Regions from separate parts of the Chitinophaga sp. RAB17 genome, predicted to be linked through region 1. Evidence: riboswitches for the same ligand, from Rfam matches in the RefSeq annotation. Region 1 holds a riboswitch; each other region holds the start of a gene.
The links. Region 1 has a riboswitch for cobalamin ahead of AB4Z08_RS30365 (DUF5074 domain-containing protein). Riboswitches for the same ligand answer to the same signal wherever they lie in the genome.
Positions count from the first base shown of each region.

Region 2: it holds a riboswitch for cobalamin, as region 1 does, so the genes downstream of both, metE (5-methyltetrahydropteroyltriglutamate--homocysteine S-methyltransferase) here and AB4Z08_RS30365 (DUF5074 domain-containing protein) in region 1, are expected to answer to the same signal.
Region 3: it holds a riboswitch for cobalamin, as region 1 does, so the genes downstream of both, AB4Z08_RS15575 (DUF6580 family putative transport protein) here and AB4Z08_RS30365 (DUF5074 domain-containing protein) in region 1, are expected to answer to the same signal.

Region 1 is NZ_JBFREI010000013.1:82,417-93,530, forward strand. Features, by position in the region: gene AB4Z08_RS30340 (glutamine synthetase family protein) at 1-1,236, shown strand, start outside; gene AB4Z08_RS30345 (iron-containing alcohol dehydrogenase) at 1,247-2,383, shown strand; gene AB4Z08_RS30350 (gamma-glutamyl-gamma-aminobutyrate hydrolase family protein) at 2,386-3,096, shown strand; gene AB4Z08_RS30355 (aldehyde dehydrogenase family protein) at 3,093-4,457, shown strand; gene AB4Z08_RS30360 (hypothetical protein) at 4,567-4,851, opposite strand; cobalamin riboswitch at 5,210-5,419, shown strand; gene AB4Z08_RS30365 (DUF5074 domain-containing protein) at 5,600-6,730, shown strand; gene AB4Z08_RS30370 (hypothetical protein) at 6,878-7,336, shown strand; gene AB4Z08_RS30375 (RNA polymerase sigma factor) at 7,725-8,318, shown strand; gene AB4Z08_RS30380 (FecR family protein) at 8,434-9,441, shown strand; gene AB4Z08_RS30385 (SusC/RagA family TonB-linked outer membrane protein) at 9,865-11,114, shown strand, end outside.
Region 2 is NZ_JBFREI010000003.1:778,824-789,937, reverse strand. Features, by position in the region: gene AB4Z08_RS14905 (aryl-sulfate sulfotransferase) at 1-266, opposite strand, end outside; gene AB4Z08_RS14900 (RagB/SusD family nutrient uptake outer membrane protein) at 306-1,835, opposite strand; gene AB4Z08_RS14895 (TonB-dependent receptor) at 1,855-5,232, opposite strand; gene AB4Z08_RS14890 (FecR family protein) at 5,359-6,561, opposite strand; gene AB4Z08_RS14885 (RNA polymerase sigma factor) at 6,471-7,214, opposite strand; gene AB4Z08_RS14880 (SDR family oxidoreductase) at 7,444-8,316, opposite strand; cobalamin riboswitch at 8,460-8,663, shown strand; gene metE (5-methyltetrahydropteroyltriglutamate--homocysteine S-methyltransferase) at 8,731-11,114, shown strand, end outside.
Region 3 is NZ_JBFREI010000004.1:44,150-55,263, reverse strand. Features, by position in the region: gene AB4Z08_RS15615 (NmrA family NAD(P)-binding protein) at 1-733, shown strand, start outside; gene AB4Z08_RS15610 (SMI1/KNR4 family protein) at 875-1,918, opposite strand; gene AB4Z08_RS15605 (hypothetical protein) at 1,965-2,801, opposite strand; gene AB4Z08_RS15600 (NADP-dependent glyceraldehyde-3-phosphate dehydrogenase) at 3,035-4,657, shown strand; gene AB4Z08_RS15595 (glycine-rich domain-containing protein) at 4,714-5,376, opposite strand; gene AB4Z08_RS15590 (cysteine-rich CWC family protein) at 5,485-5,733, opposite strand; gene AB4Z08_RS15585 (hypothetical protein) at 5,826-6,755, opposite strand; gene AB4Z08_RS15580 (DUF5074 domain-containing protein) at 6,801-8,141, opposite strand; gene AB4Z08_RS15575 (DUF6580 family putative transport protein) at 8,183-8,776, opposite strand; cobalamin riboswitch at 8,972-9,199, opposite strand; gene AB4Z08_RS15570 (TonB-dependent receptor) at 9,372-11,114, opposite strand, start outside.

The sequences.
Region 1 (11,114 bases):
GTTGTAGAAAGCAGGCTCGGATTCTGCGATGTGACCTTTGGCTGGGACATGAGCGACGTGGTATATGATAATGTGAAGTTCACCGGCTGGCATACCGGCTACCCAGATGCACAAGTAAAAATAGATCTCAGCACCTTCCGTAAAATTCCCTGGGAAAATGATGTTCCTTTTTTCCTGGGAGATTTTGTACAGGAAGATAATACCGCTACCTATACCTGTCCGAGACAGCTGTTGCGCAAGGTAATGGCAGACGCCACAGCAAGTGGTTTTGTACCTTATTTTTCGCAGGAATTTGAATGGTTCAATTTTACAGAAACACCAGATACCGCGCATCAGAAGCAATTCCGGGACCTTACCCCTTTAACACCAGGTATGTTTGGTTACTCCATTTTACGGAGTGCGTTGAAGAATGAGTACATGAGCAGCTTATTTGAACAACTGGTAAAATTTGACATACCGATAGAAGGTTTGCATACCGAAACCGGACCAGGCGTATATGAAGCAGCCATTAAATACGCCACCATATTACAGGCCGCCGATCAGGCCGTGCTGTTTAAAACGGCCGTAAAAGAAATTGCCTATAAGCATGGAGTAATGGCTACTTTCATGGCCAAGATCAATGAAAACCTGCCCGGCTGCAGCGGGCATGTACACCAGAGCTTATGGGATAAGGATAGTAAACACAATTTATTTTATGAGGAGAAAGATGCCCTCAAAATGAGTGCACTGATGAAAAGCTATATAGCCGGACAGCTGCACTGTTTGCCGCAGATACTCCCCATGATCGCACCTACTATCAACAGCTATAAACGCCTCGTAGAAGGCGCCTGGGCACCTACTACACTCACCTGGGGTATCGACAACAGAACAGTGGCCCTAAGGGCATTACCCGGCAATATAAAAGCCACCCGCCTGGAAACAAGAGTAGTAGGATCGGATACCAATCCGTACCTGGCCTTGGCGGCTTGTCTCGCTGCAGGCCTGTATGGCATCAGAAACAACCTTACCCTGGAAAAAGAAGCCACTATCGGCAATGGGTACAAAGACACCTCAAATGGTGTATTACCTCAGAACCTTCATATTGCCACGCAGCAAATGAAGCAGTCGGCGCTGGCGAAAGAATTGTTCGGAGCCTCCTTCGTAGAACATTTTACGGCAACGCGGGAGTGGGAATGGAAACAATACGCTAAAGCAGTCACCGACTGGGAATTGAAAAGATATTTCGAAATCATCTAAGCATCAGCATATGGCATTTCAATACAATTTTCCAACGACCATCCGTTTTGGCGCAGGCGCGATCAAAGAACTGCCGGCCTATTTACAAAAGAACGGACTCAAACGACCCATGATAGTCACAGATCCTACCGTAGCAAGTCTCTCCTTTTTCAAAGGCATTGTGGCAGACCTGCACGCACATCAGTTTTCGGTAGAAGTATTCAGTGACATTCATAAAAACCCGGTCAAGAGCGATGTATACAAAGGCACGGAACTATGGGATGAAACTAACCGCGACAGCATCATCGGTATAGGAGGCGGCGCCGCCATAGATGTAGCCAGGGCCATTGTGTTACGGGTAAATCACCGCGAAGATCTCTTTAAATACGATGACCTCATTGGTGGTGACATCTTTGTCACCAATGATGTTCCGCATTTCATCACAGTTCCCACTACCGCCGGCACCGGCAGCGAAGTAGGCAGAAGCGCCATCATTGCGGATGATGAAACCCACCAGAAAAAAATACTCTTCTCGCCCAAACTCATGGCAAAAATAGTGTTTGCCGATCCCGAGCTGACGATGGAATTACCACCCTTTATCACGGCAGCCACCGGCATGGATGCACTCACACATAATATGGAAGCATTCCTCGCAAAAAATCCCCATCCGTTATGTGATGGCATTGCGCTGGAAGGTATCTATCTTATCAACAAATCACTGATAAAGGCCACCAATCGTCCGGACATCGAAAGCAGGAGCAATATGCTGATGGCCTCTATGATGGGCGCCATCGCCTTTCAGAAAGGACTGGGTGTGGTACATTCGCTGGCACATCCCCTGTCCTCCCTCCTGGATACCCATCATGGACTGGCCAATGCTGTTAATATTCCATACGGGATGCAGTTTAATATTGCCGGATTTGAAGACAAATTCCGCCGCATCGCCAGAACACTGGAGCTGAAAGAAGAAACCGGCGAAGCTGTGGTGCAGTACCTGTTTGAACTGAATTCAGAAGTCAACATCCCTCACCATCTCCGGGAAATTGGTGTGAAGGAAGCACATATCGAAACACTGGCAGACCTGGCCCTGGCCGACTTTGCCCATCCTAATAATCCTAAACCGGTGTCCAGGGAAGACTTCAAACAGTTGTACCTAAATGCGCTATAGACATGAAGAAAAAGATAGGGATCAGTCTTACAGAAGCCAGTGCTCCCAATTATGAAAACTGGTTTACGCCTGCTGACCTGGGCGATGACCTGGAACTGGTGATTCTCTCCTACCTCCGTAACAACGTAGCAGACATCTCCACCTGCGATGGATTTGTATTAACAGGTGGGGTGGATGTATTACCATCTTACTATGGTGGTGCAGAAAATTATCCGCACCAGCCAGCTCACTTTTTACCGGAAAGAGATGCGTTTGAAAAAGTGATCTACGAATATTCACAACAACAACGCATTCCCATACTGGGCATTTGCAGAGGGCTGCAATACATCAATATCCTGGAAGGTGGTAAAGTATATGAAGACATAGGAGAAGCGGCCAACAAAATACATAAAAAGGGAGATGTGGATAAAATACACGAGGTCCATATCCGGAAAGATACGCTGCTCCATACCATCACAGAAGTGGAAGCCGGGCAGGTAAACAGCGCACATCACCAGGCCATTCATCCGGAGCATCTGGGCCATAACCTGATGGTGAGTGCCACTTCCGGCGACAACATCATTGAAGGCATTGAGTTCGAAGATAAAACAGACAAAGCGTTTATGCTTTGCGTACAATGGCATCCGGAAAGAATGCCAGAAAAAGAGGAGAATCCCCTCTCTCAAAAAATCAAAATACAATTTATTCAAGCAGTAAGAAACCATCAAAAATGAAAATCATAAATCCGGCTACAGGCGCAACTATTAAAACTATCCGGGATGACATGGATACGAAGTTGATAGACAAGTATATGTTCCTCCGGGTAGGACAGGAATACTGGGTAAAGGTGAGCCTGGCTGACCGCATAAAAATCATTGAAAAGTTTAGTGTGTTGCTGGAAAAAAACATTGAAAAACTGGCTGCCATACTTACGTCTGAAACAGGGAAACCATTGCAACAGTCCCGCAATGAAATCAATGGCGCCAGAACACGGATACAGTGGATGCTGGAGAATGCAGAAAAATACCTGGCAGATGAATGGGTCACCAATACCGATGCACTCAAGGAAAAAATATCCTACGAGCCACTGGGCGTTATCTGCAATATTTCTGCCTGGAATTATCCTTATCTCGTAGGCGTAAATGTGTTTATCCCCGCGTTGTTAGCAGGTAATGCGGTGTTATACAAACCTTCTGAATACGCCACGCTGACGGCAATTGAAATAGATAACTTACTCAAGAAAGCCGGCGTGGAGGAAAATGCATTTAAAGTAGGTATCGGTGGCAAGTATGCAGGAGAACATCTGTTGGGTTTAAGATTTGACGGCTTCTTTTTTACTGGCTCCTATAAAACCGGCAAATACATCTATGAAAAAGTAGCGAAGAAAATGGTGCCTTGTCAGCTGGAACTGGGCGGCAAAGATCCGCTCTACGTAGCAGACGACATCACCGACATTGCCGCGGTAGCTGAAGCCACCGCCGATGGCGCCTTTTATAACAACGGACAAAGCTGTTGTGCAGTAGAACGTATATACGTACACGAAAATGTATACGATGAATATGTAGCAGCCTTTGTAAAAGCAGTACGCTCCTGGAAGCTGGGGTTACCTACAGACGAAGGCGTATACTTCGGTGCCTTAACAAGGTATGAACAACTGGAAGTACTGGAAGAACAGGTGAAAGATGCCAAAGCAAACGGCGCGACGGTATTGCTCGGTGGCAAACGTATTGTGCATGATGGAAATTTCTTTGAACCCACCATTATCGTAGATGTCAACAACAAGATGAAGGTGATGCAGGAAGAAAGCTTTGGCCCCATCATCGGTATTATGAAAGTAAAGACCGACAAAGAAGCCATACAATTCATGAATGATACCGACTACGGACTCACCGCTTCCGTATATTCCAGCAGCCAGGAGAGAGCCGAAACCATTCTCTCACAGGTAAACAGTGGCACCGGCTACTGGAACTGTTGCGACAGGGTTACAGCAGGATTACCCTGGGCCGGCAGAAAGCATTCCGGTATCGGCGCTACCCTATCACATCAGGGCCTACGGGCTTTTACAAAAACAAAATCGTGGCAAATGAAGGGCTGATCATTTTTTCACCACCACATAACAACCATCCAGTGCATGTTTGTCGGAGGTATCGAATCCGGCTGTCAACAGCTGAAAAGGTAATTGCGGGCGGCAGAAAAAATTGAGATTACTCTTGTAATAAGGCCCGGGAATACGCGGACTTACGATCCGGGTAATAATTCACCGGGTATTTAAAATACCACGTATTATCCGGGAATGATAAGCCGTAGTACACGGTCCCTCCCCAGCGGGATGGCCGCATCAACTGATCTGGTATCAGGATGAGAGGATACTGTCTGCCATTGTACGATGCTTTCGGAAAATAATTGCTCTGCATAAAGCTGCCAGGATTCGGCATAGCGCTTAAATTATCAGGTGCCAGGTCATAAAACGCCTTCCTCTTGTCCTTCATCAGTGCCCATCTTATACTATCTAACTTGCTACCATCATATAAAGAGTCTGGTAACTGCCTTCCAGCGGCGCTTATAAGATCTGCCCTGGTAAATTTTTCCGCTGGAACTAACCTCATGCAGGCATCGGAACGGGTAATTTGTGTAAAAGCGCACATGGGATTAAGTATACAAAACAATACTTTTAAAAACGTTCTCAATGTATAAAGGAATTAAGTTGGAACTATTGTGAAAGTAGTGTTTAAAAGGTTAATAAAATGTTGTCGGCGACAACACTGGAAAAGATGCGTTGATATTTTTCGATGGTGATGCTGCGCATTGCGCCATTCTTTCATTTTGGATTTTACTAATACTTCACGTACGTTTGCATCCACAATTGGTTCCGCCTGCGGGCGGATTAAAAGGGAATCCGGTGCAATACCGGAGCTATCCCCGTAGCTGTGATCCTGCATTCATTTTTGAATGAATTGATTTTCCGGATACTCCATACCACTGTCTGTATGTCCGCAGATGGGAAGGTTCCCGGAAAAGCAGGAGAGCCAGAAGACCTGCCAGATGTTATCAATCATTCAGCGCTTTCGGGTGAAAGGCCAGGAATGTAAGCCTAACGGCATATATTCTATTGTGTAAATATTATTTACCCCTGGGCGCATTATGCAGGTGTGATATCACCGGCTTTTGAGTTTTGTTTTTTTCCGGATACGGTATCCGGACAGGGAAAGGTATGTCATCAATCCAAATATCTATTATATGAAAAAACAGTTATTATCCTCCTTGTTTCTGGCTTTTGCCTTGTTGGTGGCTTCCTGTAAAAAAGAAGATGCACTGCAGTCATCACAGTTACAAAAGTTGGACGCCAATAACAAAACCGGCGTTACAACATCATTGATTACCGGTAAATATGCAGATGGTTTCTTTATTGCCAATGAAGGATGGTTCGGTCATGGCACCGGCGATCTGCACTTCTATTCGTATAGTGGTGACAGTTTGGTGCAGGACGTGTATCACCTGGAAAACCCAACCGGTGCATTAGGCGGGTCATCCAACACATTGCAGTTTGCGACTTTCTTCAACAATAAGCTGTACATCGTAGTGAAAGCTGGTGGACCGCTGGTGGTAACAGATGGTGGCAGCATGGTGGAAACCGGCCGTATTACTACCTTACCGGGCAACGATGGGCATGCCTTCCTGGGTGTTGATGCCACGCACGGACTGTTGAGCGCCAGCGATGGTGTATATCCTATTACACTGCCATCTCTGGTGGTAGGCACTAAAATCAGCGGGGTTGCTGGTTATACCGGCGACATGCTTAAAATTGGCAGTTATGTTTTTGTATTATCTCAAACAGATGGTATCGTAGCACTGAATAGCAGCACTTATGCAGTAGTGAAAAAGTTCGGCGCTGCTAACCTCGCTTTTGCTGCGGGTAAAGATGGAGCGGTATATGCGACCAATTCAGATTCACTGATTCGCATTGTTCCGTCTACCCTGGCACGTACTGCGATCAAACTGCCGTTTACCGTACCTTCTCCATGGGGAGCATGGCGTCATGCAGGTATTACTGCGTCTACACAGGACAGTGCTATTTTCATTGTGCGTAACAACGGTTTTGCTGGTGGTACACAATTATACCGCTACGTAATTGGCAACGCTGCTTCATTAACTACGCCATTTATCACCCTGCCAACGGGTCAGTATTTCTATGGTGCAGGAGCGGCATATAACAAGGAAAAGAATGAATTAGTAGTAACTACGCTGAATGGATCATTCACCGGCAGTATCAACCGGGTGCTGATTTATGATGCCACCACTACTACCCTGAAAAAAACGCTGACCTACAACGGATGGTATTTCCCGGCCATGCCAGTGTTTCACGAATAAAGAACTATAAAATAAAGAAATCCCCCGCTTGCCAATGGCAGGCGGGGGATTTTTTTATCCCGATACTTCACTAGGATATTCAGGATTTTCTGGTTATTTTAATACGATATTTTTTTTCCACGTATTTCACTCTTAAACCATTGTAAAATGAGCGTTAAACTCACTCAGGTATCCACGTTTTTTTGTGCCCTGCTATTGCTGTTATGTTTGGGCGGTAGCAAAGTTGTTGCCCAGGTAGGACCCGTTAGTATTTCAGGACCCACTACTGTGACGCCCGGCAGCGTTGGCATTTATTCACTGGTACCCACCGTTAGTGGCAGCACGTATGTTGCCTGGAATGTCACCGGAGATGGACAGATTATTTCTGCACCACCTAATACCGGTCTGGAAGGCTATGGCATCAACACCTGCTATGTCACCTGGGGGCCCAACATTCAAACCGTTTATCTGACGGTAACACTGGCCCGGAATACTCCGATACAACAGTACACGCTGCGGATAACACGGGGAACGGGACTGAATGGTGCAGATAGTTATGAGGTGGTGAAGCAGATACCTGCTGCGGAAAAAACAGCGGCGGCCAGGGAAACACCGTTAAAACGGTAAGGGCGGAAATTTTCAGCGTATATCCATTGGTGTTGTTATGCGGCATCAATGGATATATGTCATTATTCTTCTTAAAAACTGTGCTCTTTCAATACCGGATTCCCTGCTTAAGTATAAATTCATACTATTTCTTCTGCCTTATACACATATACATAATTAATAATACAAATGCCATTGTGCGGCTACGCTGCTTTTCCCACTTACGCTGATCCTTCTGTATATGCTTATAACAATTAATAATTATAGTTAATACGAATTTATTTATTAAATAATAATATTTGTTACTAATTTATGCAGCAGAATAGATGGCCATTGCCTTTGGGAAACCTGGCTTTTTTCTAGCCATATAAATTGTATTCCACGATATGATTTATATAAAAGAAGAAATATGAATATACTAGATGCTGAATTGGTAGTACGGTTACAAAACCACGAAGTAGACGCCTTTGATACCTTATACTGGAAATATCACGAGGCGGTGTACCGGAATATTTTCAAGTTTGTGAAGGATGAAGTGGTAACAGAAGATATCCTGCAGGACGTGTTTGCACGCCTATGGGAAAAACGACAGGATATCCAGCCAGATCAATCGGTCAGTGGATGGTTGTTTGTTATCAGCTTTAATATGTGCGTATCCTTCGTCAGGAAGAAGCTCAGGGAACAGGCTTTTCACAAAAACATCTTCCAGTCGGACGAGGATGATCCGGTAGCTATTGAACGTAAGAACATAGACGAAGAGCAATATCATTTGCTGGAACAGGCGATTTCAAAATTATCTCCCAAAAAAAGAACTATTGTTACCCGCTGTAAACTGGAAGGGAAAACCTATGAGGAAGTGGCACACGAACTGAATATTTCCCGAAATACTGTAAAAGAACATTTATCAGCCGCGATGATCAAACTCAATGACTATATACAACGCAACGGAGATCACAAGTATATTGTGTTGCTGTTGCTCTTCTTAAATTATCACGATTCATAATCACCAATCATTTTCATATTATATTTAAATTAATATTTTTATTTTCCAAAAAAAGTTCAAAAAGGACCCACCCGTTTTTATCAACTGCGCGTATTTAGATTAAACCATCACGCTAGTGCCCAACAGAAAGGAATATCTCAAACAACTGTTAAATAAAGACAACTGGACTGCCGCAGAGCAGGAGTGGATGATGGAATACCTCGATGCCAATGACTTTGCTGAGCTGGAAATGGTAGCCGCAGAATATTTTGAAGCTGATATCATAACGGTAAAGCATATATTAGATAAACGCCTGTCCGACAGAATGCTGAAAAACATTCATCAACGTATAGGCATAAAGGATAGTTCTTTCAAAGGTATTTTCAGGCTCTACAAACAGAAGATCGCTGCTGCCGCCGTGGTACTACTGCTGGCGGGAGCCGCAGGGTACATGCTGTTACAGCACCGGGTAAAACAAAAGGTATTTGCCACAACTTCAGAAAGACAAACAGTGAAATTGCCGGATGGGTCAGTGGTATATCTTGAAAAGAATTCCAGTATTACTTTTCCGGAGATATTTGATAAAAAAAACCGCGAAGTAACATTGAAAGGAGAAGCTTTTTTTGAAATCAACCATGACGCCCAACATCCTTTCATTATTTCTTCTTCGTTAATAAATACAACCGTATTAGGAACCTCCTTTAATATGGAAGTACATGAAGGAAACATTGCCAGAGTGGTAGTGGTATCAGGAATGGTACAGGTAAATACCAGGGAAAGTCAACCACATAAAAATGAAGCACTGGTACTGACCGCCAACAAAAGCGCCGTGTATAATCCGGCTTCGGACGACCTGCAGTTACAGGATGCCACTGATGACGCCAGGTTTTTCGCACAAAAAATGAGTGGTAAATTTATCTATAAGGGAGATCCTTTAGCCAAAGTAGCAGCCGACCTGCAGAGATATTACAATGTGCCGGTAGTAACCGATCAACGGTCCGCTCAGTGCAGGTTTTACGGATCATTTAACACCGTGGACGATTTGGAAAAAGCGCTTTCATTAATTGCCTTTTCTTTAGATGCCCGCGTGAAAAAAGACAATGCCAACAGCGGGTATATCATTGTTGGTGGGAATTGTAAATAAGAACAGATGACCGCGATATCGTTAACCAAACTATATTCAAGATGATGATGAATAGAAACTGCTATCAACAAAGCTGAACCAAAATTTAAAGAAAGAACGAAACCATTTAAGTCTGGTATACTATCCTGGTGACCTTTAGCCTGAATGACATTCATGCTGGTTAACTAATTGATCAAATGCAAACCATTTGATCATACGGCCACCTATTGCCCATACTTACCGAATCAATAATCCGTAGCAATCACTCAACCAAACTGAATCGTCCATGAAACAGCATACATCCTTATTGTCCGGCTAGTGTATTGCCATTATATGACTGATTAAAAAACACCCTGCATATGCAGAAGGCCTTCTATTGCCCGGTTTTGTCCAGAAACCGGAACGGAGATCCTATGCCCAGAACGAAACCAATAAACTATAACTATGTTCAAAAGAAAACTATCATTTATTTATTGTTTACTGCTCCTGCTGGCAGTGACGCAGGCCCAAGCCGGCAACAGTTTGCAGGATGCTCTCGACAAAAAAATATCCATCGAACTAAAGAATGTCATTCTGAAAGACGCATTGGAAAAGATCAGTAACCTCGCCGAAGTATCTTTCGTGTATGTAGGCAATGAAGTACTGGATGCCAACAAAGTAAGTGTGAATGCACATAATGAGAAAGTCGGCGATCTGCTGAACAAATTACTTACCCCCTACTCCCTTTCCTATAGCGTGATGTATGACCGTGTAGTCATTAAACACGATAACGGAAAAAAGCCGGCACTACTCACTGTAACGAATACACTATTACGTATTACCGTTCCCGTTACCGATGTAAAAGGAATTGTTACCAATGAAAAGAAAGAACCGTTGCCAGGTGTAAACATCATCATTAAAGGCACCTCCCGCGGCGTCACCACCAACGATAAAGGCGCATTTGAACTGAAAAAGATAGCCAACGATGCCATCCTTGTATTCAATTTCACCGGCTACAAAACAGAAGAAGTCAGCGTAGCCCAATTCAGAAGCGGCGCCATCACCATCGTAATGAAAGAAAAACCCACCCGCCTGCAGGAAGTGGTGGTAACAGGCTTTCAGAGCATCGACAAAACTAAATTCTCCGGCGCAGCTACCAGGCTGAAAGGAGAAGATGTAAAAATAGACGGGCTTACAGATGTGAGCCGTATGCTGGAAGGAAGAGTAGCCGGCGTTGCCATTCAAAATGTATCCGGCACATTTGGTACGGCCCCTAAAGTACGTATCCGCGGTGCTACCTCTATCAACGGTGATAACAAGCCGCTATGGGTAGTGGATGGTGTTGTACTGGAAGATGTGGTGAATATCTCCAACGACCAGCTTTCCAGCGGCGACCCTACCACCCTGCTGGGATCCGCCGTAGCAGGACTGAACTCCAATGATATTGAAAGCTTCGACATCCTGAAAGATGCTGCGGCAGCGGCCTTATACGGTGCCCGCGCCATGAACGGCGTAGTGGTCATCACTACTAAAAAAGGGCGTGCAGGCAAGCCCGTTATTGCCTACAGCGGCAACTTCAGCACGCAGCTGAAACCCAACTACAACAATTTCAATATCATGAACTCCGGCCAGCAAATGTCTGTGCTGGCGGAACTGGAAAGAAAAGGAATCCTCAACTCCGACATCCTTTCACAGGGTGATATCGGCGTTTTCGG
Region 2 (11,114 bases), on a different contig from region 1:
AGCACGATCGTATGCTTCAGCTGATGTTTGGATAGTGGAGTAGTAGTGCGTTGCTGTTCTTTTCCTTTGGGCCAGTATTCCACGGCAGCATCTACGGTGTCGGTGCATTGCACGGCCACCTTTACTTTGAGGGCATTTTGTCCCTGCGGAGTAAGGGTGATTTCGGTGATGTCGTTCCCTCCGCTATTGCAGGCCTGTATCAAAAAAAACGCAGCTGCCATTGAAACCAATGGCAGCATACGTTGTATTTTATTCAATCTTTTCATTTGCAATATTGAATAATTAAAAAAAGACAGTACCCTTTGTTAATGACGGCGGTCATTATTGTTGAGGGTTTTATTGATATCTATCTGAGCCTGTGGATAAGAAAAATACTTATCTCTTGGCATTGTAATGGTGGCCGTTTTTCCGACAGCGGTAAGATACTTATTTACTACGCTTTGATATTTATCCATGCGGATCAGATCCTGCCTGCGTTTGCATTCAAAGAAGAATTCCCAGCCACGTTCCTGGAGGATGGCATCACGCAATGTTTCTTTGGTGAATGTGCCGGGGGCGCCTAAACCGGTAGCATGAGAGCGGCTTTTTACCTGGTTGATCAGGTCTATAGATTCGCTGTTAGGTCCATTCAGTTCATTCAGCGCTTCCGCTCTGCACAGCAGGATATCTGCATAACGGAGTATCGGGAATACGTGTCCATCGTAGTACGTAGTAGAGCCTTTAGGATCTGCAAATTTTGTAGTGGCTACATCCGGCATGTAATAAAATCCCGGAGGTGGATTGGTTTGTCCCGGAGGGCCCTGTACGTAATGGAGGCCGTCTGTACCGATATAATCATAGTAGAACATTTGTTTACGATCATCATTAGCAGCAAAGGTATTCCAGAAGTACCAGGTTAATGCAAAGTATTGCCATCTGTCTGTTACCACCGGATTGTTGATGGGACCAAAGTGGTTCATGATTTCTACGGCATCATTCAATGGGTCGGCCAATGCGCTGAAGATGCTTTCCTGGCACCATTTATTTTTCTCCGCAAATAATCCGGCGTAGGTAGGGTATAATCCGTAGCCCAGCTTCATGATTTCTGTGGTGAGGTCCAGGGCTTTCTGCCATTGATGTTCACGCATATAGAGTTTACAGAGTAAGGACATGGCAGCGCCTTTGGTAGCACGGCCTATATCGTTGGTGCTGTAGATATCGCTGTTCGTGTAATTAAGCGGTAAATGTTGTGCTGCAAACTCCAGGTCGCTGATGATCAGTTTATTGATATCTGCTACAGGAGTAGTAGCTAAAGGTGCATTATATTCAGGACTCTTTAGATTTTGTGCCACGGTTTCATCTGTTACCAGGATCACGGGGCCGAAGGCATCAGTAAGATCCACGTAGCCCAGTGCGCGCAGGAACTTCAGCTCTGCCACAAACTGGTTTTTCTGTGCATCAGTAATGCTGCTCATCAGTGGAATATAATACATGGATATATTGGCATCTGTAACAAGTTTATACTGATGCTGCCAGGCGAAGGCCAGGTAAGTATTGCTGGAGGCCCACTGGCAATCAGACATCAGCCCCACATCACCTGCAGTACTGGCATGTCCTACATCGGTGGTAAGATCTGAAATGGTTACCTGGAAGCCTGCATAGTACATCCAGGCATCGGATCTGCCACTCGGTTGTTTTAGTCTGGAGTATACTCCGTTTACAGCTGCTTTGGCATCACTGAGCGTGAGGAATGCGTTGGCATCTGTGAGGTAACTGTATACTTTAGGTTCTACGAGCTTCTTACAGGAAGTAGCGCCGAGTAGTAAAGTAGTTAATGCGATATAAGCGTATTTCATTTGTTCCGGAATTTACAGGTTAGAAATTAAATTTAAGCCCCATGGTATAGGTGCGGTAAGCAGGGAAAGCCGTGTAGTCCAATCCGGAAGAAAGGTTGGCATTGTTTCCGCCGCTAAGGCTACCGTTGTTAACACTACTGTTAAGGTTCGTGTTTACCTCAGGGTCTGATCCTGTATATTTGGTAATCGTAAATAAGTTTTGTACAGAGCCATATACCTTAATGCCTTTCAGACTTCTCAGGAAAGTTTTGGCTACGGGGATATTATATCCGAGTGTAATCATTTTGCAACGCAGGTAAGAAGCATTTTCCACAAATTTTGAATTGATCATACCACCGTAGGCGATCACATATCCATCTCTCGGGATATCTGTATTTTCATTGGTAGTCGTCCATCTGTTCAATGCTGCTTTGCCGGGACCGGATTCCAGTACCAGGTTGGTAGCATTGTATAAACTGTAATTCAGTGCGCCCTGCAGGAAGATGTTCAGTTCAAAACCTTTGTAGGCAAAGTTGTTGTTAATCCCGTAAATGTAACGTGGCGTAGCGTGTCCCAGGTAAGTACGGTCATTGGCATCGATGATACCATCGGGTTTACCATCGGGTCCGCTGATATCTTTGAACTTAGGATCACCTGCTTTAGAGTTGGGCTGTTGCGGATGTGCTTCGCCGGTTTTGATGACGCCATCATAGATATAACCATAAAAGGTGCTTAACTCCTGTCCGGGTTCCAGTTTGGTGAAGTCGATAGAACGGCCACCATAGAGGTTTGCGGTTTGTGTAATCACACTTTGACGGCCACCGAGATCCAGGCAGGTTTGTTTGTTGTAGGCAATATTGATTGTAGTATTCCAGGTGAAAGCGTGGTTGATAATGTTTTCTGTGGTAACGGATAATTCAACGCCTTTATTTTCAATTTCAGCAGCGTTTACCGTTTGTACAGCAAAGCCATTCCAGTCGCCGATAGGAATATCAAATATGAGTCGGTTGGTTTTTTTGCGGTAGTAATCTACTGTGGCAGAAATTCGATTGTTAAAGAATCCCATATCTATTCCCGCGTCAAACTGTGCGGTACTTTCCCATTGCAGATCCGGGTTGGGGAGGCGGGTAGCCACGGTACCACCATAGCTGTCGCTTCCTGGTCCCAATGATACTTTAGTGGGGCCGAAGAGGTACATGTAAATGTAATCAGGAATACGATCGTTACCTGTTAGACCATAACCGGCTCTTACTTTCAGGTTAGAGAAGATGTTCAGATTTTTGATGAAATCTTCTTCACCTGCTCTCCAGGCTACAGAGCCGGAAGGGAAGTTTCCGAAGCGGTAGTTGGGACCGAATTTAGAGGATCCGTCTCTGCGGAAAGTAAAGGTAGCGAGGTATTTATCTTTCAGTGAATAGTTTAAACGTCCGTAAGCGGAGGCAATTTTGGAGGGAACATCCAGGCTGGTATTGCTAAGTGGCTCGCTGGCGGCTTCCAGGTTGTGATAAAGGAAAGCGTCTGTACTGAATTTCTGTGCCAGTGTATAGTGTTGGGAGTACATATCAGACTGGTAAGATACCCCTGCCACCACGTTCAAGGAATGTATGGTGTTAAATATTTTTTTATAGGTAAAATAGGCTTCCACCAGGTTACGGGTACGGGATACGTTGTTCAGACTGGCTTTTCCGCCCACTTTTTCGCCATCTACCAGGTCGCGGGGCAGGTAAGTACCTTCCCGGAAGGTAGTATATTCTGTTCCTCCGTTTACACGGAAGTTAAGTCCATTGAGTATTTCGTAGTCCAGGTAAGCATTGATATTTACTTTGTTTTCATAGCGGTCGTTGGTCGGCGCCATTAGCCAGGCCAGCGGATTGTCTCTGCTCCTGTACCGGGCGTAAGAGCCATCCGCATTGTATACGGGAATGGCAGGGGAGGCGGTTAATACACCATACATTACGTTGGAAGGGACAATATTACCATCGTATGTTTTAAAGTTAGTGTAAGAACGGGAGCCATATATGCTGGCGCCGGTTTTGAAGTTTTTGCTGAATTGTCTGTCATAATTCAGGCGTACGGAATATCTTTCGAAAGACGTATTTTTAAGAGCGCCATCCTGTTTAAAGTAGCTGCCAGACAATGATACGCGATCTTCCACGGTACCACCGGCTATATTCAGGTTATGACTTTGCACCATACCTGGGCGGGTGGCTAATTTAAACCAGTCGTTATTGCGGCCGCTGGCCAGGTCTTCTGCCGTATAATAGGCGGGCTGACCTTTTTCAATGGCTTTGGCATTGGTGACCTGCATGTTTTCCAGGCCGGTCATTTTATCATATTCCTTTATAATCCGTTGGGTACCATAGTAGCCGTCATATTGAATAGCGGCCTTACCTGATTTGCCTCTTTTGGTAGTGATCATCACTACACCATTGGCGCCCCTGGCACCATAGATAGCGGTAGAAGAGGCATCTTTTAAGATCTGTATATCATCAATATCATTCGGGTTGATGTCTTTACCTGTTTCAGAAGGAAAACCATCTACCACGTACAATGGTTCGTTAGTGGATTTGATGGAGTTGCCACCGCGGATGCGCACAATGGTTTGTCCGCCGGGAGCGGAGCTCGACTGACTTACCTGTACGCCCGCAGCCCTGCCCTGTATGGCCTGTGCCGCGTTGGAGGTAACACCTCCATTGTTCATCTGGTCACTGGAAATGGAGCTGATGGAGCCGGTGAGATCTTTTCTCTTTGTGGTACCATACCCTACCACCACCACATCGGTGAGGTTGGATACATCATCTTCCAGTACTACTTTAAAAGTGGTGGTGTTGCCATCTATCTTTACAGACCATGGTTTAAAGCCTACCATGGAAAATTCCAGTGTTTCACCTGCGTTGGCAGTAATGCTGAAGCTGCCATCTGCCTTGGTAACAGCGCCATGTCTGGTGCCTTTTACGGTGACTGTAGCACCGGGTAAAGGTTGTCCTTTGGCGGTAGTTACAGTACCATGGATTTCTATGGGAGGAGGTGGTGTGCTGGCCGGTTGAACGGCTGGCTTATTTTTTACGATAATCGCTCCGCCTTCAATGGTGTAGGAGAGTGGCTGGTTGCGCATAAAAATATTCAGGGCATCGCCAACAGGCATATTCTTTACCTCGATGTTAGCTTTGCCGCCTTTCTCCAGTAAGGCTTCATCTGCCAGGATGTTGAGCCCTGTTTGTTTGTTGATTTCCCGGAATACATCTTTGGCGGTGGCATTTTTGAGTGATAGGTTTACCACCTGGTTCTGTGATTTTGCCGCGTTCACCTGCATACCGGTGGCGAGACAAAGCAGGGTCAGTAGTCTACCGACCTTTAGGTGTTTGGTTGAACGCCGGCTCCTATCATACCGGGTACAGGCAACAGTGCTTAATTGCATACTTGTGCTGAGTTTTGATTAGATAAATGATTTGGTTGTTCTATCGACTTTATTCAGTGCTACGTTGGCTTACCCGCCTGCTATTGGTTGATTTGACTATTCACCCGGAAACGGAGGTGCTGTTCACTATTCATCACCTCTGACAATCAGTTTCTTTCCTTCTATTCTATATGAAATATTATTTGCATCCAACATTTTTAATACGTTGACCAGGCTGCTGCTGCGGCTGATCATACCAAAGAATTTTCTTGGTTTTACTTTGCCTTCGTATACGATTTCCAGATCGTACCAATGGGAGAATTGTCGTAATACGGTGGTCAGGTCTGCGCTTTCGAACCGGAAGTAGCCTTCTTTCCAGGCTACAATTTCGTCTGTGTTGATGCCGGCCACGCGTTTTAGAGTTCCATTGGCACTTACCTGCGACTGTTCTCCCGGTGCCAGTTGCATACTGCCTTTGTCACTGTTTATTTTTACGGCTCCTTCCAGCAGGGTGGTGTTGATAGTGGCTTCGTCTGCGTAGGAGTTGATATTAAAGTGTGTGCCCAATACATCTACTGTGATTTGTTTTACCTGGATGCGGAACGGTTTATGTGCATCATGGGCAATTTCAAAGTAGGCTTCTCCGGTGAGTGCAATTTTGCGCTCGTTGCCTGCAAATGTTGCCGGGAAACGGATGGATGAGGAGGCATTAAGCCATATTTTGCTCCCATCGGCGAGTACCAGCGGATAGGTTTCGCCGGCAGCGGTGGTGAGGGTATTATAGAGTGGGGCGCTGGCTTCGCCGTTTGTTTTTTCGTATACCAGTTGTCCGTTTTTCGTCCGGATGGTACTGCTGCCCTGTTGTGCCAGTTGTTGCATGCCTTTCTGGTCGAGTACAATTTTTTCTCCATTGGCCAGGGTGAGTACTGCTTTGTGGCTGTCCGCGGTAGTTTTCGTTTGTGCCGCCTTACTGATGGCTGGTTGGGGTGTGTGCCACTGCTGCAGCAAGAGATACCCTGTCGGAATAGCCATACCAACCAGGATGGCTGCTGCCGCCGCGAGTTTGAATGTACGGATATTTTTTCGTGGCTGGTGGATAGGAATAACGGGAGATGCCTGTATATGCTTTAACAGCTCTTTCCTGACCCTTTCGCCCGGATCGGCAGATGACAATGCCGTTGCGGGCTTTACCTGCCGGAATGAGGTCTGTAATTCATTTAACAGGGTGCGGTTGGAAGTGTCCTGCCGCAGATAGTCCATCAGCTCAATGGCTTCCGTTGGAGTACATATCCGTTGTTGCCATCGGAGGAGCAATTGTTGGTAATAAGCTTCGTTTCTTTCTGTGGACATGTATATACTATCCCGGAAACGACAGGTAGGGTGGGTGGAGGTGAAAATATTTTTTCAGCGGGGTGGGGATCCAGCATCAGACTGGACAAAAAGAAGACCGGGAGCAGGCCATCACTATTGGTATAAAAGAAAAACCGGATGCTTTTCATGGCGAGGACCATATGTTCTTTGACGGTATTCCGGGAAATGCCTAATTCCTGTGCTACCTCTTCATAGCTTTTGCTTTCTTCCCGACATAGCCTGAACACTTTTTGCCGTTGAGGAGGGAGTTGACGGATTGCTTCGTGCAATAATGCCTCGTATTCCTTCCATATCAGTTTGGTATCTGCATCTTCTGTTTGCCGTTGTAATTCCTGCATGACCTGTAGGCGGAGTGCTTCGTCGGCAGTTATTTTCTTTAATGATTTGAATACATGATTTCGGGTAATGCGGTATAAGTAGCCGCTGAAGGACAGTTCAGGATTGATCCGCTCCCTTATCTCCCAAATCTTTATGAATACTTCCTGTAGTGCGTCTTCCGCAAATTCCGGAACATTTATAAAGTGGAGTATGTAGGTATAAAGTGAGGGGTAGTATTGGTTGTATAATGTTATGTAAGCTTCTGCATCCCCTTGCTGCAGTTTCTTCAACAGAACAGCTTCTTCATTGCCCACTGGATTCGTTATTTAAGGCTAAAATAAGAATTTAGCGATAAAATGCAGCGGTTTTTTTTGGGCAGGATTATACTGATTATACTGACTTTTACTTTTTGATTTAAAAGATTAGGGAAGATATAAGCGGATAAATTCGCTAATATCTTCCCTAATCTTTTTAAATCTTCCTAAATCAAAAGCGTAAAAATCAGTATAATCAGTATAATCCTGCCCCAGACAAAATTCGCTCTCAGGCAAACAGTGCTGCATATTCCTGTATAAAGTGGTCAAAATTGCGGGGTGCATGACCTGTCAGCTGCTGCACTGCCGGTGAAATGGCGGCTGCTTCTCCGCGGGCATAGTGGGCATAATCTTCGATGAGGCCTTCTGCCTGCCAGAGGGGAAATCCTGCCTGTAATAAGGCCTGGAGTAACTGATCCGGTGAAACATTCACGTAGGTGATAGTACGTCCCAGCGCGATAGACAGTTTGGTTGCCAATTCCTGGTGTGTGAGGGATTCGGGGCCGGTAATATCATATATTTTGCCTGCATGGCCGGGAGTAGAGAGTGCGGTGGCTGCTATTTCGGCAATATCCCGGATGTCTACCAGGCTAATCGGCGCCTCTCCGGCGGTGGCGAAAAACTTGCCCTGCTGTATGATGGGATCCCGGAAGCCCAGCAGTCCCTGCATAAATAAATTAGGTCGCAGGAAAGTATAGTCTATACCGGATTCGCGGATCTTTTGTTCCACGGCGGCATGATACCGGAGAAAACGTACCGGCGATTGTGGTGCTGCATGCAACTGGGAAAGTTTTACAATATGTTGTACTCCGGCATGGCGTGCAACATCCACGAAATCACTTTGTAACTTTTCGGCTTGCTCAGAAGAGTTTGTGAGCAGGAAAGCTTTTTCTATTCCCTGTAAAGCGCTGGCCACGCTGTCGGGATTATTAAAATCTCCGATCACGGCTTCTGCTCCCGGTAACGCGTGGAGTGCGCGGGCCTGATCGTCTGTAGTTCTTACCATGGCACGGAAAGGAATACCTTGTGCGGATAACTGTTTGGCCAGTGTAGTACCAATGTTGCCGGTGGCGCCTGTAATCAGGATGTTAGCTTGTTTCATTTTTGTTCGTTTTATGATGTAAAACTCACTTTTTGCTACTGCGCCACATTGTAAGAAAACGAAATCCTGCTGTAAAACGGCCGGGAACTTAAATTTGATAGTTGCCGGGATTTATTATCTTCGCCCCCGGTTCTTTACGTATTACAATCGAAGCAAGTAATGGTTCCCGCTGAAAAGCGGGATTAAAAGGGAACTGTGTGTAAATCACAGGCTGTCCCGCAACTGTAAGTTTTGCGCAGATAATTTATCTGCAACTGTTAAACAATATACCACTGTTCCGTTGGAGGAATGGGAAGGTGTTTAACAGTGAAACGAGCCAGGAGACCTGCCTTTATTTCACTTTGACACTGCTTTCGGGGATTGAAGCAGGTCAGGTTTTGGTATGTAGTAATTTTTTAAGAACAGGTACGACAGATGGACGCTTTTTTAAAGGTCCGTCAACCAATGCTGTATGGCATCCGGGATCATGCCTGTAAGAAACAATTACGTACTATCTTCTCCTCTCTTACACTTTCTCCTGTTAAAGCATTGCTATGGTATGTAGAAGAGCGTGAACATCATGTATCACCTTTTAAACAATCAGCAATGATTATCCACAACTTAGGCTATCCGAGGATAGGTAGCCAGCGTGAATTGAAGAAGGCCTGCGAAAGCTACTGGACAGGCAGCATTTCTATTTCTGCCCTACAGGAAGTTGCCGCCGGTATCCGGTTGCAAAACTGGGAACTGCAAAAGCAGGCGGGGATCGACTGGATTCCCTGCAACGATTTTTCCTATTATGACCAGGTACTGGATACCTCGCTGATGACGGGCGCTATACCAGCGAGATACCAGGCCCTCACCGCAAAACAGTTATCTGAAACAGACCTGTTGTTTGCTATGGCCAGAGGTTATCAGTGGGATGGAGATGATATCACCGCCATGGAAATGACGAAATGGTTTGATACCAACTACCACTATATTGTTCCTGAATTTACCGCCAGTCAGGACTTTCACCTGTTTTCCCGCAAAGTGGTGGATCAGTTCCTGGAAGCGAAGAATGCAGGCTATGCTGCCAAACCGGTATTACTGGGCCCCGTTTCCTTCCTGTTACTGGGTAAAGAAAAAGAAGCAGGATTTAACCGGTTATCATTGATAGATAAATTGTTGCCGGTGTACCTGGAAGTGCTTGACCTGTTAACGAAGGCTGGAGCCACTGTGGTACAACTGGATGAGCCCTGCCTGTCACTCAATCTTTCTGCGGAAGCATTACAGGTGCTCAGCGATTCATATGCGCAGATACATGCTGCCTTCCCGCAGTTACATATTGTACTGGCTTCCTATTTTGAATGTTATGGCCAGCACCTGCCGGCAGTACTGGCATTGCCGGTGCAGACACTGCACCTGGACCTGGTACGTTGCCCGGCACAACTGGAAGATGTATTGCAGACAAAGATCGCCAACAGCAAATTGCAACTCTCTCTGGGAGTAGTAGATGGCAGAAATATCTGGAAGAATGACTACACCAAATCATTAGCATTTATACATAGGGCTATTAAAGTTTTAGGGGAAGACAGAATCGCCATTGCGCCTTCCTGCTCTCTCTTACATGTTCCCTGTGACCTGGATTACGAAACAGCGATATCTCCCGAAATAAAAAACTGGATGGCCTTTGCCAAACAGAAGCTGCAGGAATTAAAGGAGCTTCGGGATATTGTAAAAGGAAATACAGCACTACTGGCCGCCAATGAGGACGCAATTCGCAACCGTGCAGCCTCAGGACTTATTCACCGTAAAGCCGTAAAAGACAGGGTCGCTGCATTTACATTGAGTGATGCCAGCAGGAAAAGTGCCTTTACAGTTCGTCAGGCTATACAGCAGGAGCAGTTTGACCTGCCATTATTCCCGACCACTACCATTGGCTCCTTCCCACAAACAGATGATATCCGGCAGTTAAGAGCAAGATTGAAAAAAGGAGAACTGACGGTAGCACAATATGACGCCGCCATAGAAAAGGCAACTATAGAAGTGATCCGCTGGCAGGAAGAAATTGGCCTGGATGTACTCGTGCATGGCGAATTTGAGCGCAACGACATGGTGGAGTATTTTGGCGAACAGTTAGATGGATTCCTGTTTACTAAAAATGGCTGGGTACAGAGTTATGGCAGCCGTTGTGTAAAACCACCGGTTATTTTTGGTGATGTAAGCCGTCCTGCAGATATGACGGTACGCTGGAGCAGCTTTGCACAAGCCAATACCGACAAGCTGATGAAAGGTATGCTCACCGGTCCTGTTACTATTTTACAATGGTCTTTTGTGAGAGATGACCAGCCAAGGTCTACTACCGCTAATCAGATTGCCTGGGCTATACGGGATGAAGTGGTGGCACTGGAAAATGCGGGTATTAAAGTGATACAGATCGATGAACCAGCCATCCGGGAAGGATTACCTTTACGCCGGGAAAACTGGGCGGCGTACCTGGAATGGGCTGTACAGGCATTCCGTATTGCTGCCAGTGGTGTAAAAGATGAAACACAAATTCATACGCATATGTGCTACAGTGAATTTAATGATATCATTAAACACATTGCTGCGATGGATGCTGACGTGATCACGATTGAAACCTCCCGGTCACAAATGGAATTACTGGATGCCTTCGCGGATTTCAAATATCCGAATGAAATTGGCCCGGGCGTATATGATATACATTCACCCAGACAACCTTCTGCAGAAGAAATGATTTCGTTGCTGGAAAAGGCAGTGGAAGCATTGCCGGCAAGGAATCTGTGGGTGAATCCTGACTGTGGATTAAAAACGCG
Region 3 (11,114 bases), on a different contig from region 1:
ATTGGCCGCTTTCAAAGGTGCAGATATCGTTTATCTGATGGAAACACTGGACGCTGCCGGCGCTTTCTTTGATCAAAATATTGACTTCATAGGTACGATCAGCCAGATTGGCCGTAACTACAAACAAGCCATCCAGGAGTCAGGCGTGAAGCGGGTGATACATCTCAGCAGCGTTGGTGCACACATGGATAAAGGAAATGGTATCCTTGCTTTTCACTACAATGTAGAAACCATTCTCAAACAACTTCCAGCCGATGTGTCCATTAAATTCATGCGCCCTGTTGGGTTCTACACCAACATGTTTGGGTTGATACGAAACATCAAGGCAAAAGGCGCCATCGTACAAAATTATGGAGGCGACAACAAAGAACCCTGGGTTTCTCCTTTGGATATTGCCGCGGTAATTGCGGAAGAAGTGGAAAAGCCTTTTGAAGGCCGCACTATCCGTTACATCGCCAGCGATGAATTTTCTCCGAACGAGGCGGCATTCATGGTGGGCGAAGCTATCGGAAAACCGGACCTTCAATGGCAGGTCATTCCGGATGAAGAATTATTGAATGGCTGGTTAGCAGCAGGCATGAACCAGCAGGTTGCCAAAGGTTTTACGGAAATGCAGGCACGCATGGGAGATGGTGTGTTGTATGAGGATTACTATAGGAATAAACCAACATTGGGAAAAGTGAAGCTCGTCGATTTTGTGAAAGAATTTGCGGCGGTTTATCATCAGCAATAAAATAGCCATCTTTCTCATCAAAAATTAATACCAATAAGGAACCAGGATGTATTACAGCACCTGGCTCCTTATTGGTTTAATATATTATGGGAAGTACAATTGCTGATGAACATTCCTCCTCATTTTTCATTTAGTCATCTCTTAAATGCCTGTGATTTTTTTAAGAAAATCCATAAAGCTGCCGGCAAATTCTTCAAACGCCCAACGTCCCATACCGTGCCGGCTAAACAGTATCGGCGCATCACCATTACTGATCATTGACAGATCCAGGCAATAAGGATCTCCGCCATCATCGGCGATAACTAACAGGTGTGGAGGCCAATCTTGTATGACCTGGTCGGTGACAGGATTAAAAGCGTACCCCTGTTGACGTACTATTAATTCCTGCGCTCCGTAAAGATGCAGCCCCTGTTCAATATCGCCACCGTCGAGCATTACATGCAATGGTGAAAAATCTCTCAGAAATAACGCATACGTTTCAGGCAAGGTCCATTTTTCATTAATGCGCGCCAGGTCATTTTCATTGGCGATGACCAGCAGGTTACCGGGATTAGCCTTATCGTATTGCTCTTTGCGATATTTTGCCAGTTGTTTTTCAAGTTTTGCGGCCAGCATTTCCAACGGTGTTACCGGTTGCTGTAAGGCCGGATGTGTTGCAGGAGCCGTATACCCAACACCCAATGAATACCCTTCTTCCTGCCACTTCAATAGCGCGGGAAGCGGCAATTGTTCAGCCTTCCAATAGCCTGGATCACCGGGAAGATCACTATCGAATTTTTGTTCGCTATGTACCGATAAGCATTTGATGGCATTTGCACGCACCTCCAATTTCACCTCATCACTCATGGCCATTGTCACCAGTAAGGGATAAGCTTCCTTACCGGCTGTTTTCAGGTATCCGTTGACCGCCCAGTAGGACAGGTCAGGAACGGTCAGCGCCCATTTGAAAAATGCGGCGTAAGCCTCCTCTCCTTCCAGCACCAGTCCGATAATGTCTGTCATCAGGAAGTTGCGCCAATGCAGGAGTTTACCTTCCCTGGCGTAACGTACAAATGCCTGTATTACCGCCTCTCGTTCTGATTCGCCAAAATTCTTTATCAGTTTATCTTTAAGACGGGAAAACTTTGTCCCATCCGTTTCTTCGGACAACTTATACTCCAGCTCTTCTCTTTTGTTCATTTTCATACTGAAAAATGTAGCATTTAAAAATGTGGCCAATAGAGCGTAATTATTAAAATAAGCTCCCCTGTACTACTGCTGGTGGCATCGTGGGTTGAAACAACCCAACAATTGTAAACGGCTGCCTGGAACTTGCATGTGCATTTTGTGTGGTACCCAGGAAGAAATAAAGATCCGTATTCCTGGCATATTCCTGCTGGTATTTCTTTTTTACCTCGTTGATAGCTTTCTGTTCTTTTTCAATACCAGCGCCTTTTTTCAGGCTTTTCCAATACAGGGAGGCCAGTTCCCAGTCTTCTATGGGGAGTGTGATCTCTTCGTTTTTATCATCAATAAAACGGAATGAAAACTTATAAGGCAGTTTTTTCATTACTGCAAAAGGATCTTCCGGCTGCTCATATACGTTCCCGTTTTCTTTCTCTTCCTGTAATTTCTCCAAACGGACGCTGTTCCATTCCCGCTCCGTTTCTTCCACTACAAAACCCAGTATCCGTGTAGGTTTGAACACCACCAGCGAGGTATAAAACGCTTCGTGTTTCGCTTCCATCATTAACGTGGACAGGTTGCGGTATACACTCCTCAGCACCATGGCTTTCCGTTCACTCCAATGATCTTCCGTACCCAGGTGTCCTGTCTTTTTTACCGCAGCATCTACTGCTACAGGTCTGAAACTTTCCAGCCTGAAGTCACGGGTGTTACGCACAAGATCCAGCTCCACCCAGTCGTATAACTGATATTGCTCTTCATAAGTTTTTTTTGAAAACGGGATGGGATATATCCTTATAAAGGTTCCATCTTCTCTTACACCGGCGATGCTAACCTGCTCATCATAATGGGAAGATACGGTGGGGTAACTTTTAACAGTGATCAAAACTTTCGTCAAGGGCATGCGCAAGATGTTTTATAAAATATAAGTGCCGTATTAATTTTCTGTAAAATATGCGGCAAAACTAGGTTAATCATTGAAAATAAAAAAGTTAGCGATAATGCCGGCAGCATTTTCCAAGGCTGTTTTATCTCCTGATAATTTACCATATAGATTTTCCCCACTCCCCGATCGAAACATTCTATGTGTATTATTCCACCTAATTTGTGTACTTTGTACGCATAAAATTTTAACACATGAGTTTTCAAGATGAGCTGAAGAACCTCTTTGTTGAAGAAAATGAAATACCCGAAGAATTCCGTATTTCTGAAATTCATCAGAGAGAGTACCTGGTAAACGGGGAGATGAAACAATGGAATGGACCGGTGAGTGAGGTATATTCTCCTATTAATATCCCCACTGCGGATGGCCTGAAACGCAAGCTGATAGGCACTTACCCGCTGGGCACAGAAAAAGAGGCCTTCGAAGCGCTGGATGCTGCCCTCGCAGCATATGATAACGGTCGCGGTGAATGGCCAACGATGGGACTGGATGGGCGCATCAACTGTCTCACTGTATTTGCCCGTAAAATGACGGAGCAACGCTCCCTGATCGTAAAGCTGATCATGTGGGAAATCGGAAAATCCTATGCTGACTCTGTCAAGGAATTTGACCGCACCATAGAATATATTAACGCTACTATAGACGCGCTCAAGGAAATTGACCGCAGCTCTTCCCGCTTCGAAATCAAAGAAGGCACCATCGCACAGATCCGCCGTTCACCACTGGGTGTGGTACTTTGTATGGGACCATTCAACTACCCATTGAATGAAACCTTTACTACACTGATTCCTGCACTGCTAATGGGTAACACCATCCTCTTCAAACCACCAAAACATGGTACCCTGGTGCATTATCCATTACTACGTGCATTCATGGAATCATTCCCTAAAGGTGTGGTGAACACTGTATATGGTCGCGGCGCCTCCGTAATACCAGGCATCATGGCTACCGGTAAGATCAACGTACTGGCCTTTATCGGCTCCAGTAAAGTGGCCAACGACCTGCGTAAACACCATCCCAAACTGAACCGCCTGCGTGCTGTCCTCAGCCTGGATGCCAAGAATGCCGCTATCATCACGCAACATGCGGATATACAGGTGGCCGTAAATGAATGCATCCTGGGCGCATTATCGTATAATGGTCAACGTTGTACCGCCATCAAAATATTATTTGTACACCGCTCCATTGCCAACGAATTCAATGCGCGTCTCAGTGAGTCTATCAGCAAAATGAAATTCGGCATGCCATGGGAGAAAGGCGTACAACTCACGCCGGTAGCGGAACCTGGTAAGCCTGCTTATATTCATGAAGTGATTGAAGATGCGATCGCCCACGGAGCTGCCGTGATCAATGAAAATGGTGGCGCCAGCAACGAATCATTTGTATTCCCTGCGGTAATATTCCCGGTAAATAATAAAATGAAACTCTATAAGGAGGAACAATTCGGTCCCGTAATCCCTGTTGTACCTTATGATGAGATAGAAGAAACGATCGACTACCTGATCGAATCGCCACATGGCCAGCAGGTAAGCATCTTTAGCAATAATCCCGATGAAGTGGCTTCACTGATAGATCCGTTGGTAAACCAGGTAAGCAGGGTGAATATCAACAGTCAGTGCCAGCGTGGACCGGATGTATTCCCGTTCACCGGCCGGAAAGACAGTGCAGAAGGAACGCTCTCTGTGCATGACGCGCTGCGTTCATTCTCTATCCGCTCACTGGTAACTACCAAGATGAACGACACCAACAAAAAGCTGCTGGAAGATATCGTGAATCAACACAGCTCTGACTTCCTCAGTACCAATTTTATTTTCTAGCATATCCGTATGTTATGAAAGACCTTGCAGCTACCCGCTGTAAGGTCTTTTTTATGCTATGCCCCACATCTTCCCCCACATTCCTCCTCATCACTCTTTACCTCTTTCATACCTGTATTTGCCAGATTCGAAATAATGAGCAGGGCAAAGAAACAAAACAACACCAGGATCCCGATCACCATCCAGTTTGCGCGACAGCCTGACAGCATCACGATGGCGGAAAAAAAGAGAAAGACCAAAGACCAGTTTTTAAATGGAGCAGATCGCTGACGGGGTAACCCCAGGGGGAAATGTTTCTTCCAGATATCAGCAGGAGGATCTTTCCTGAAAACCTGCCTATATTTTACCAGCGTATCTTTCAGCCAGTGTTCGTGTTTCTTTTTTTCGTGAGGACCTCCTTTCGAAGGATGATGATGCAATTTTCTACCGAGCGTTTTATCGCAAAATTCTTCCCAGTAATTTTGGGTGTATTCGAGATGAAGATGCCATACTGCGTCAACAACCTGAGAAGGAGAAGCACCTGTGGGTGATATACAGCTGAGGTATACGAAGCGTTTGTATTCATGAATGGCTCGCCGGGTAAAGTCTTCACTCCAGTTTTGTGTCCTGGCCAGTTTGCCGGAGAACGGAATCCTGGCCTCGGGGTCATCAATACTGAAATCGTTGATCCGTTGCCAGAGCTGGTCTTCGGAATAAACGAGATGGTTGAGATCTTTCATGACGATTATTTAGGGTGTGCTCCCACAAAGGTGTAGTAATGCCACAAGATGAAAATCTTGTAATGATATTATTAAGGCCTATAATCGTATTATAATCGTATTGGTGGTTTATTGATCTTTCTTAAAACGTAAGGGGGATATATTCGTTAACCTGTCCTGGAACAGCTTAGCATGATAAGCAGCCTTCATTTCCTTCAGACAATTAAGGCAGAGACAATCTGAAAATTGTTCCTGAATATAACTTCTTTCCAGATCATCCAATGGCAGCAAAGTACATTGGCAAATCAGAATGGATCCTACCTTACACTGAAATGCGCTGTTACAGCGCGGGCAATATTTCTGCTCATGTTCGCACATACTTTACGGTTTTAATGAATCAGGATATGGTTCCATATAAAATAATGGGTTGCAGTAAGGTATCTGCAACCCATTTCGCTTTAAATTACATCTTATAAATGAAGATCTCTTGCTCCTTTTACTTCTGTAGATATTTCACCTAACATCGTTCCTGCACTACAGTTCTGACCGGTATATACCTTTACAAAATCAATCGCATTCAAGGTTACTGCAGTACCACTGGCATTTACAGCCCAGGAGATGTCGAAAGTATTATAGCCGAGTGTTGGATACTCGCTGGAATAACTGTCGGAATATCCCCATGCGAACGCAAGATTGGTAATGATGCCACCAGTTTGTAATGTATTTACAAGTTTGGTGCCTGTAAAGGCGATTGAGTCCTGGTTAGGCGCCATTGCGGGATAATAGTTGTTCGTAGTGTGGTAAGCGTTAGCCTGCACATAACCGGTAGCTCCCTGGTTATCTTTCCACAACACACTGGTACCCACAGCATGAGGATTATAATACGTGATACGGTAATTTTTGATAGTACCTGTTGCGGTATACTGGCTACCAGCCAACTCATACCAGGTATCATCAGGAATGCCATTACCGTTGGTATCCTGGCTAACCATCACCACTCCCGGCTCTGACCACTGATAGGTGGGACCCAAGGGATTACCATAAATACCCAAATCATTGCCGGCACTGTTCACTACAGAGTGATCAAATCCAAATACTATGTAGCCGCCAAAGCCACCAAGTGATACCAGGTTGCTGGTACTGCCCACCAGGCTTTGCGCTACTGTGGTAGTGCCATACGACGCATCATTGATAAATTGTCCTGCGGCAGGCATGTACGTATATACATGGCTGATAAGGGGACTGCTGGTCAGTAAAGCTGGTCTTACTGTTACGTTGCTGACAAGCGAAGCGGAAGACTTCTTCATAGGTTCCAGGCCGGCAGAAAGGTTTTCTTTCTGACAGGCAGCCAACATTAAAAGACTACCAATGCCTAAAGATGTCAAATAGGATTTTCGCATACTAATTATTGTTGAGGTTTAAAAAACAGTTAAATAGTTCCCATCTTAATAAAATACGGGAAGTGTAGGGAAATAATATCCGGCATAGCGTACTGTTTGCTTTAAAGAACCGGTAGTAGCGTCATAGAATAACCATCTGTTGTCATTACTGCTGCCCCACTCATCCGTCAGGGTCAGCACCACGAGTTCTTTTGTTCTTTCATTGAATCTCACAGCCGAGCCATAAAAATATTGGCCATTAGGAATCGTGATGAATGGCGCTGCAAAAGAAGCCTCGTTGCCAGCTGTGTATTTATATATTTTGGTTCCACTATATTCCAGCGTACCACCAATGCCAGGTCCATCTTTACGTTCCGCAATGAATACCTCGTTACCGGATCTGCTGGTAGTGATACCACCTGAATGCCATGACCACAATGCCCATGGATTGGTTACTTTAAATGGTACGGGGGTTTCAGTTACAGCAAGACTAACCGGGTCAATGCGTAACAGTGCGGAGTCTCCTGCCGCCCACACCGCGCCGTCTTTCGTACGGGCAAAGCCTATAGTACCTTTGGGATATTTCTTAACGATACTGTAGTCTGAGGTTTTCAATATAACGATACCATCATTTTGTGTAAGTACAAATACATAGTCTCCGGCTACCAGCATATCACCGGCAGATGAATTAATTCCATCTATCTTAGTCCCTATAGTCGGACCAGCGAGGTTTACACGGTATACACCATCCACTGCGCTTAACAAACCTCTTGCATCATCTATTCCTGTAAAGGCATGACCTTCCTCCTGCGGAAGATGATCTACCCTCCCTGTTTCTTTCATGGTATATGCATCGGCTACCACCAAAGGCCCACCTACTTTTACAGACATATACACCTTGCCTTTATGGATGGTGGCGAACTGCAGTGTTGCACTGGTCGGTCCAAAATCTTTGCCGGGATTTTCTGTTTTAAATACATCTTTAACAATCTTATTACTATCATAACTATAATAGAATAAGTCGCCGGAGGTAGTTCCATACTGTCCTTCCTGTACTACCAAAAATCCGTTTTCATATTTACCCCACACCTTTACCTGGTAGATCACTGAGTCTGAAGCGCCGGCATTGCTGGCTGTAAATACGATATGGTAATCCCCCCGGGCACTTGCCGTGAACGTATACACAGAATCATTTCCGACTGCATTTCCATTTATTTTCCAGCTGAACGTAGCACCAACGGGATTGTTTATCCTGGGATGATAAGAAAGCGTAGCGCCAATATGTATAGAATCTGCACCTCCGGTTTTGTCCACACCGGGACCGGGAATGGCGTCGTCATTTTTTTTACATGACATCGCCAGTGCTAAAATAGAAACTACAAAGAAAGTACTTCCCGAAAATCGCATGTTTATATATTTGATTGATGATTAAGCTACAGTTGTTTCAATTATGCATGTAATGCTTTGGGGTACCGGTATTTCAGCATTTCAAAAGAACCAAAGAATACAGTTGAATAAAAAAGATTTGCTACGAGCATATTCTTTAAAAATGGTAAAGCGAGATAGTAACATTGCAACAAACCTGCAAGGTTGTACATATAGGGTTTACCGGTAGTAATATTAATACCATGATTGATCCACACGCCGAAATCAGCAACGATCCAATGTATCAATCCGGCAGACAGGGCGGAAAGAAGTATGCGGAGAGGCGTTACTTTTTTGATGATCACTCTGCCTGCTGTTACCATGAGAGCAAAGGCTGCATAGTTCCATGCCCAGCCACTATAAAGCAATCCCGTAGCGTATTCCGGATATATCACATGAGATATGATAATATCGCTGATGAATAATGTCAGAACAGGAAAGGCATACGACTTGAAAAGATTACTGAAATAAGCGCCTGCAAAAAGGGCCATAGCGCCAATCGGCGTAAAGTTTGGATAAGGCATCAGATTACCCGCACCTAATACACGTATGAGGCCAGCGCCTAAAATAAAAAGGAGTAAAACAAGAAAACGTGGGTCAATTTTTTTATCAGACATTGTTAATAGTTATTTTAAAGGGAATAGGGATTCTGCATGAAGAAATCAAATGATCTCTCACGAAAAAAAACATACATACTATAGATGAATGACATGCGCTATCAGGCACAGTCAATCAGATACAAAAATTCTTTTTTACCAAAATAAAAACCGGAACACCGGGAAAATACATCCATGTTCTTCACCCGAAAACATGATATATAGTTGCAAAAGGCAGGTCTTCTGGCTTTCCTGCTTTTTCGGTCGCCTTCCCGTTCCGGATAAGCGGAACAGTGGCAAGGAGGAATTAACTCCGAAAAAACGATACCTGTGGGCACACAGGCAGCAGGATTTACAGCTACGGGGATAGCTCCGGTTTTACACCGGATTCCCTTTTAATATTCTTGCATACGTGCTAGAATAACCAGTTGCAGCCGCAAATTAATGAAAGCAGATGGTTTCTCCAAATGTTGTGACAACAGGAATTGAGAATTACGAATTAGGAATTACGAATTACGATTGGGTGAGTAGATATAAGCGACGTTGATCTTCGCGTTTACTATCTACTCACCCAATCGTAATTCGTAATTCCTAATTTGTAATTCTCACCTGATCCCTATAAACTATATCGCAGCCCCAACTGCATTTGCCAGCGCGAGGCCAGCGGATCGATGGAGTAAGGCATACCCGGATCCCTGAACTGGTAAAGCGGATACCCCTGCGAACTACGTGCAGGAATATACGGCTGCAGGCCGATACTGGCAGTTGAGTTATAGGTGTTCGGCGAAAAATAGCTCCACCCCCATTCCTTGTTGAGCAGATTGGTGAAGTTCATGATGTCTACAGAAAACATAATAGTATGGCGGTCTTTCAATGGTTTCTCTTTAAAGAGTGTAAGTTCCTGCGAAAGGTGCAGATCGGCATTTACATTCCAGGGAGTTCTTCCGGTATTACGTTCTGTAAAATCGCCTCTGCGTGAACTTAGATATTTGTTGTTGTCTATGAAATGATCGAAAGCAGCTGCCTGCTCCTGTGCAGTACTGATAATCGTATTTCCGTCTGCCGCATATTGCGTAGCAAAAAAATTGATTGTTTCACCTTTTGCCGGTATATATGCCAACGCGATCTGCTGCGGCGTATTTTGCGGCGTATAGTTAACGAATCCATAGGTAAACGGACTACCTGATTGCGCCGAAAAGAAAATCGAAATCACACTGCGCCACCTATCGGACCAACGACGGTCGTATCCCGTCATAGCAATAATCCGATGCCTGATATCAAAATTGGATAAAGACAACGCAGGATCATTGGGATTCAGCGCCTGGTTTAACTGCCAGTTCGATTCCATAGAATTCCGGATACCGTTGGAGATATCTTTCGATTTCCCATAGGTATAAGCAGCGGTGAAATGAAAGCCACTAGTAAACCTACGGCTTACTTTAGCCGTAAGACTGTATCTGAAACCTTTGTCAGTATTGGTAAGCAGGTATCCGTTTGCCAACCGCGGGTCAACGCTGCCTGCATATATCGGCTGCTTTCTCAAATGTTGTGCAGTGTCGTATGCGTAGTAGGAAGGATTATCTTTCAGATTGATTTGTATAAATCTTACATCTTTGATCGTTTTGGTATAGATGCCCTCCAGCGAATAATTGAATCCATGCTGATCGGTATAGTCCACTGCAAGGCTGCTTCTCATTACAGCAGGCATCACAAAATTGTTGTCTATTACATCGATCTGTGTTTGTCCGGCATTGGGATCATTCACTACCCGGCCCTGCTGATGAGCAAAGGCGGCAATACCATCATATGGACTGCTTTCCGGCCGCAGTAAAGGATCGGTGCCCGGTTGGAAAGGATTAGGCGGAACACCATTTGTTCGCAGATCGATGGAACCAAAAGAATTACCGGTGTTATAATAGGCGTATCCCAGCCATGCCAAAGGAATACGGCCCGTGAAAACACCTACCCCACCCCTCAGTATCAGCGTGCGATTTTCATTCAGGTCGGCCCTGAAACCAATGCGTGGTGATATCTGCGGTTGTGACAAATATTTTTGATTGATGTCACTCATGGGCGTATATGTATAGGTGGTTCCGAAATAAGGATCACGAAAAGCCTCTTTGGTGCGGTTACTCAGTGGTGCTTTGCCCGGAATATTTGCCCAATCTATTCTAACACCCGGCATCACTTTAAATCGCGGTGAAACCCTGATTTCATCCTGCACATAGGCACTGAGGAAATTAACTTTAAAACTGGCCGGTGGATGGTTGTACAGGTAGTCACGGTTGTTGTTGAAGTAGTTAAAATTCCCCTGCACTCTTTGTGGGTTGTTGGACAGGAAGTCTTCAATACTTTGATA